One region of the Dendrosporobacter quercicolus genome, then DNA from elsewhere that is predicted to be linked to it. Evidence: riboswitches for the same ligand, from Rfam matches in the RefSeq annotation. Region 1 holds a riboswitch; each other region holds the start of a gene.
The links. Region 1 has a riboswitch for cyclic di-AMP ahead of BLR06_RS00045 (peptidoglycan-binding protein). Riboswitches for the same ligand answer to the same signal wherever they lie in the genome.
Positions count from the first base shown of each region.

Region 1 (2,266 bases):
TCTCCTTACTGGCATAAACGACAGCCGCACTGCCGCCCATACTACGGCCCAGCAAGATAATTCTCCTGCTTATCCTGTCCTGGCAATACTGTACGACAGCGCCGATTTCAGCCACTTGTCTGGATAGCTTCTGCAATGGCGTGAAATTAAACCTAACAACGGCGAAGCCCAGCCCGGCGATTTCGTCAGCCAGTAAAACCGCCCGGCCTCCCCCGTCTTTTGAGCCGCGAAAACCATGGCACATGATGCATACAGCTTTCAAATCCGGTTGTCCCGGCAGATGCACTGCCGCCTCAAGCTGATGTCCGTCATAGTCAATCTTAAAATTCATACCACCCCTCCTTCACCCTAATTTCTCCACCCATCTTCTTCAGACTTTGAAAAAAATAACAGGCAATGCCTGTTATTCAACCAAATAAACCGTAATTATTTGCCTGCCGAACTGCAAGGCCTCATCACGACTGTCAAAAGCCAAATCGATTTTGTTGCCTTTAATTGAACTGCCGACATCATCGGCAATTGCATAGCCGTAACCGGGAATATACAGGCGGGTGCCTAATGGAATGACTGCAGGATCAACTGCCGCCAAGCCTTTACGCAGCAAACTGCCGCGGTAAGTGTAATGAGAATTACCCGAATCATAGGCAGTATAGGCTGATGCACTCATCGTAAGGGATCTTTCATATCTGCTGGCCGGAGCTTCGGCACGGCTTAAATAGCTAAACGTTTCCGAACCGACAATTCCGTCCGGGATGAGGCCACTGCTGCGCTGAAAGCTTTTTATGGCTTGCAAAGTTTTGCCGCCAAACACACCATCAACTGCTTCAGTATAAAACCCCGCATCTGCCAGCATCTTCTGAACGATTTGCACGTTTTCGCCGCGCATGCCGTATTTTACCGGCAGGTTAGGCGATCCGGACACAACAACGCTGGAAATTAACATTGTCAACACCAAAACGATTGTTAATCGAAACATTTTCGTCAAACAGCTCACCTCTCTTGTAGGAGCCTCCGGGGTTAGCTGTCGGGATAGGAAAAGAGAAGAATGAGAATTACCCTTCCATGTCAATGGATTATCCCCGTAAATGTCAAATGGGTCCCCCGTACCAAATAGGATTCAGCTTAATAATTATTTTACAATAAATTGCATAAATAGTCAAAGTATGGGGCACAGCAACACGCAGTCATAATATAACCCCTAACGCCTGCAGCTAAATGGCCAGCTTATCAATTACCGCCTTGTCGACAACACCCGTTGCTTCCATCCCATTGGCATTTTGAAAAGCCTTCACTGCTTCTGTCGTTACCTGTCCAAAAATTCCGTCCGCCCTTGCATTTAGATAACCCAGTTCTTTCAATTTCATCTGCACAAGCACTACGTCAGCACCACTCATTTGATACTTTAACATACGCTTTACTTTGAGCTTGCGCCCTTCTATCCTGACCGGCGCACCGATTGGTACCCACTCAAATAATTCTTCGACATCCTTATTGCGCATGCGGATACAACCGTGACTGGCAAATTGTCCGATTGACCAGGGTTTATTGGTTCCGTGAATTCCATAAATGCCCCAAGGAACATTCAACCCCATCCAGCGAGTGCCAAAGCCAGTGCCCCAGTTATAATCCTTCCAAATTACATTCCACTCGCCAATAGGTGTAGGCGTCTCACTTTTTCCCACCGCAATCCGGTAGGTTTTATAAGGCTGGTTGTCGTTATAGACTTGCAGAGTGCGTTTGGTTACATTAATAACGATATTTATTTCCCCGGCAGGTCTGGCCGTTGGCTGGTTTGCCATGCTTGCCAGTTCACGCTCGTCCATAAAATCAAAACCGACAATGCCAAGAACCAGGCCCATAATAGAAAAAACCGCAACACTAAACAGCAACCGACCCCGCTTCAACCTTAAGGCCAATAAATTAATCACCTTAATCTCCTCTCCCTCCGTTCACCAAAGTATATGAACAGAACAGAAAAGGTAGAGCTATTTTATTTTTATGCCCGCACAATTTCGCAGCAAGCTGCTTTGCGGGCATTCCAGCCGTAATCGCAAGTCACAATCCGTATAGCCGGCCGCTTACCTAAATAAAAAAGGCTGTATCTAACCTCGGGGGAGGCCTAGATACAGCCTTATAACCTGTTAATCCAGGAGATAGACTTTGACATCCTGAATGCCGTAATCTAATGCTTCCTGGCGATCATCGAAAGCCAAATCAATACGGGTTCCTTTGATCGCACTGCCTTGATCCTCGGCAATTGCCTGCC
Region 1 covers NZ_FNHB01000001.1:7,433-9,698, reverse strand. Annotated here, with positions in the region: gene BLR06_RS00050 (alpha/beta hydrolase) at 1-331, opposite strand, end outside; gene BLR06_RS00045 (peptidoglycan-binding protein) at 404-976, opposite strand; cyclic di-AMP (ydaO/yuaA leader) riboswitch at 992-1,133, opposite strand; gene BLR06_RS00040 (L,D-transpeptidase family protein) at 1,212-1,928, opposite strand; gene BLR06_RS00035 (3D domain-containing protein) at 2,142-2,266, opposite strand, start outside.

Region 2 (2,266 bases), 540 kb from region 1:
GTCTACCACAATAACGTCGACCTTAGCGGCAACAGTGGCATCAATCCGGTCAGCCATGTCAGCGCCAATGCCAATGGCTGCAGCGACCAGCAGCCGTCCCCGTGAGTCTTTGGCTGAATGGGGATATTTTTGCGCTTTCTCAATATCCTTTATGGTAATAAGCCCTTTAAGCCGGCCTTGTTCATCCAGCAAGGGCAGCTTTTCAATCCGGTGCTGGCGCAATAACTCCTTGGCAGCTTCGACTGAGGTTCCCACCGGCGCCGTAATCAGCCGCTCCCGGGTCATGCATTCCTTAATTTTTCGGGATAAATCGGTTTCAAAGCGCAGATCGCGATTGGTGATGATACCCACCAACTTTTGATTGTCAGTAACTGGAACGCCGGAAATATGATATTTTTCCATGAGATCATAAGCATCCTGCAATAAATTCTCAGGTGATAAGTAGATCGGATCTACAATAATTCCGTTCTCAGACCGCTTTACTTTATCAATTTCATTGGCCTGACGCTCAATCGACATATTCTTATGTATAACACCAAGTCCGCCCTCCCTGGCCATGGCAATTGCCATACGAGCTTCTGTCACCGTGTCCATGCCGGAACTGATGATTGGAATATTCAACTTAATGTTTTTCGTAAGATTGCTGCTAACCTCAACTTCTCTTGGCAGTACTTCAGACTTTGCCGGAACCAGCAATACATCGTCAAAAGTCAACCCTTCTTTTTCAAACTTGGCTTCAAACATTCAACTTACCCCTTTCGTTAAGAGTGCAAACAGGTATTTCAACTATAATACCACAAATAAAGTGACCGAATCCAGCGTTTTTGTTTTTTTTATCATTTGCAGTGATTCGCCGCTGCCCGGTAGCGTTCCGTCTCATTCACCTGCTGACACGGTACCAGGATTATTTCACCGGAGTTAATACAACGAAACAGCTTAAGTTTCCTTAAGCTGTTTCCTTCATTTATTTAATCCGTATCCTCAGCTACCGCCTGCGTTCCGTGCCCGTCAGGAAACTCGATATATACCGCTTTGTGCCTGCGAGGTTAGCTGACGGGTTAGGGACAAAGGATAATCCCCGCCATGTTGCCATGATTTCACCCCAGATACTGGTTTCCCCGCTTTCTTTCCTGAAACTCGGCGTATTTTATATATGTTAACGGAAAAGACAAGCATCGTCAAGATCGCTATAGTGGTGTCAGCAGTGATTAAATATCATTATGTAAAGCAGACCAGCCTTAACTGCATTATCCTGAGGATAGCGCCGCTCTTTGGCAACCCCGGCAATAAACGAAACCAACCCACTCCTCACCTTGGAATGGGTTGATCAGAAATCCAGATTTCAGCTGTCGGCGCGTAATTTACCGGCCTGCCCTAAATGTTCCTTGGTCATTTCCCGGATGATAATCGTAACCGCACTGGCCGGGCAGCTTACTGATTCGGTAATTGCTTCAGTCACCTTTTTTACCAGTTCGCGGCGCTGATCAACAGTCCGGCCTTCAAGCATATCAATTTGTACAATTGGCACCTAACTATCCCCTCTCGTTTCATCTTTATCTTTCGGTGTTAACTTCGACTAACCCTGCCGGTTTTCCTCTAATGAACAACGAATTTTCACCATCCGTCCGTTCCCGGCTGTTGGCGCAAACCGGGGCATCATTCACCTTTTTACCGCTGAAATATTCCCACCGATAAGGAACACATTTCTTCGTTGGCTCATAACCTATAGTAGATATAGACATTTTAATTAGCTTTAAGGAGGTTAATTATTGTTATGAGTAATACACCGTTACCTCATTTGTGCAATAAAAAGTTCGTTTGCGAAATCGAATCACTCTGTGATCGCAATGCTTTATTCTTACTGGTTGATGGTTCAGCCGTATTTGGCCGAAGCGGGCGAATCGACGATTGCGTCATCTGCGTGAGCCCGCCCATAGGAATAACCGGCGTCACGCTTGTACAGTTCCGGCCGCCTAACTCCAATTTAACCACCGCGATTGGCGTAAGCCAAATCCTGATTGACGTTTGCAACATCGCGCATGTCGTAGAAGGTCCTTTCCAAACCTCGCCCTTAGCTCCCATCAGCACGCTTGCCGCTGTAAACCTCCAGCGGACGACCCAGATCGCCAGTCAACCGATAGCCACTCGCCCGCAACGGGAACTGCTCGATGAGCTCTGTGACCTGCAAAGCCAAAATATAGGCATTACTACCTTGGGAGGCTGGTCGATTTTTGGTATCCTAGGCTGGGTTGACGACTGCGTTTCG
Region 2 covers NZ_FNHB01000001.1:547,181-549,446, forward strand. Annotated here, with positions in the region: gene guaB (IMP dehydrogenase) at 1-744, opposite strand, end outside; cyclic di-AMP (ydaO/yuaA leader) riboswitch at 1,021-1,153, opposite strand; gene BLR06_RS02635 (2-hydroxymuconate tautomerase) at 1,343-1,528, opposite strand; gene BLR06_RS02640 (hypothetical protein) at 1,775-2,266, shown strand, end outside.
Region 2: it holds a riboswitch for cyclic di-AMP, as region 1 does, so the genes downstream of both, guaB (IMP dehydrogenase) here and BLR06_RS00045 (peptidoglycan-binding protein) in region 1, are expected to answer to the same signal.

Region 3 (2,266 bases), 730 kb from region 1:
AGGATAAAACATATCTATTTAAGGGATGCGGCCCAATTGCGGCAGGATATAAAGAAGTAAACGGTCTATGCTGCAGCATAGGCTGTTTATTTTGGAGCGGAGAGACAGCTATGAAATCGATTTCAATTGTTGTGCCGGTTTATAATGAGCAGGAAAACATTGAAAACTTTTATGAAGAAGTAGTAAAGTGTATGCAGCCGCTGAATTACGGTTTTGAGCTGATTTTTGTAGATGATGGCTCAAAGGATGCCAGCGCAATGCTATTAGACAGACTGGCGCAAAAGGATGAACGGGTTAGGGCCTTGCTGCTGGCCCGTAATTTTGGTCACCAGATTGCCTTGACCTGCGGATTGGACTATGCTGACGGGGACGCCGTAATAACAATGGATGGCGATATGCAGCATCCCCCGGAAATGCTGCCAATGCTCATCGGAAAATGGGAAGAGGGCTACGAAGTGGTTCAAACTGTCAGGCTTACGACAGAAGGCGTATCGTGGACGAAAACGGCTGCTTCCAATATGTATTATAAAATAATTAACTGGCTGTCTACAGTGCATATTCAGGAGGGCGGTTCTGATTTTCGCCTGATGGATAAGAAGGTTGTCAGCAGCTTTCGCCGGTTCAGGGAACGGGCCAGGTTTATCAGAGGAATGATCGGTGAAATTGGCTACAAGCAGATCAATGTGGAGTTTGTCGCGCCGAAACGCTTTGCCGGGCGCTCAAAGTTTTCACTGAATAAAATGCTGCATTTTGCACTTGACGGTATAACCGCTTATTCTAAACTACCGTTAAGATTTGCCTTTTACATCGGTCTGATCTGTGGTTTGCTCAGTTTGCTTGTTACACTTCATGTTGTATATATCCGGCTTTTTACCGGCGAAGCCGTACCGGGCTGGGCTACCATTTCCGCCAGTATTTTATTGCTGGGCGGATTACAGCTGGCCGGGCTAGGTATTATCGGCGAGTATGTGGGACGAATTTTTGAAGAAGTTAAACAGCGCCCGTTGTATTTGGTCAGCACAGAACTGAAAAAACAGCGTATTTTTGACAATAAAGCATATGAAAAAAATCCGATTGAAGGAAGGATTTTGCATAAAAAGGAAGAATAATATAATTTGAGTATTATAAAAGCCGAATCTACCTCAGGACCGGGGGAACCATCATTAGGGGTGAAATTGTTTTAACAAACTTAAGTGTTAAACACAGTAGGGGGAACCTCAACCCTAACCCGTCAGCTAACCTCGGAGGCTTTGAGAGGGGCAGCCGCCAGTTGAGTAAACTTATGCGTATTGTAGTAATTGTTTTAATGCTGGTCTGTACAGTTTCGATTACCTATGCATCCGGTACTTTTGAGCAAGGCGATCAAGGACAGGATGTAACAGCAATTCAAGAGCGGTTGATTGCTTTGGGGTATGATATCGTCGCCGACGGTGATTTCGGTTCTGCAACGGCAAATGCGGTAAAAGCATTCCAGAGAGATCATGGCCTTGAATCTGATGGCGTTGTTGGCGCTCAAACTTATCTGTCTCTTATGGGGCGGGATATCCCTGTAAGCCGGGATGGCTCCAGTGTAGCGGTAAGACGGATAACGCAAACTTCTTTTCGCTATGTTGGCGTGCCGTACCGGTTTGGCGGTACTAGCCCCAATGGGTTTGACTGTTCCGGCTTCGTGCAATTTGTTTATGGCAATAATGGCGTTAATCTGCCAAGAACGGCGGATCAGCAGTTTGAAATGGGACAGCCGGTATCTTATCAGCGGTTGCAGCCAGGAGATCTTGTGTTTTTCTCCACCTATGCTCCCGGGCCGTCGCATAGCGGCATTTATTTGGGAAATGGCAAGTTTATCAGCTCAACTTCGAGCCGCGGAGTTGTTGTTGACGCATTGGGAAGCGGTTATTGGGGAGCGCGTTATATTGGCGCTCGCAGAGTTTTATAAGATTGTTTTACCCGGGGAGGCGGCAGGCCTCCTTTTTGTTTTTATAAAGGTCATGCCGGAAAAAATTGGAGTGTCGTTTACCAATCCCGGTTTCTGCCGGGAATAAGAAAGATAATTAATTTGGCATATTGTCTGACAAACGGCATTACGACGATTGATGACAATAGGTTAAACAGGGTATGTACGAATGCTATTTGTCCGGCAAAATCGGAACTCAGCATAGCAACAAGCGCTGTAAGCAAGTTAGTGAACGGCAGAAAAATCATAGCGCCTGCAATATTTAATATAATATGGGCGGCAGCTACTCTTTTGGCGGCTAGTGGCGCGGCG
Region 3 covers NZ_FNHB01000001.1:742,165-744,430, reverse strand. Annotated here, with positions in the region: gene aroH (chorismate mutase) at 1-60, shown strand, start outside; gene BLR06_RS03640 (glycosyltransferase family 2 protein) at 111-1,109, shown strand; cyclic di-AMP (ydaO/yuaA leader) riboswitch at 1,120-1,264, shown strand; gene BLR06_RS03635 (C40 family peptidase) at 1,271-1,936, shown strand; gene BLR06_RS03630 (Na/Pi cotransporter family protein) at 2,014-2,266, opposite strand, start outside.
Region 3: it holds a riboswitch for cyclic di-AMP, as region 1 does, so the genes downstream of both, BLR06_RS03635 (C40 family peptidase) here and BLR06_RS00045 (peptidoglycan-binding protein) in region 1, are expected to answer to the same signal.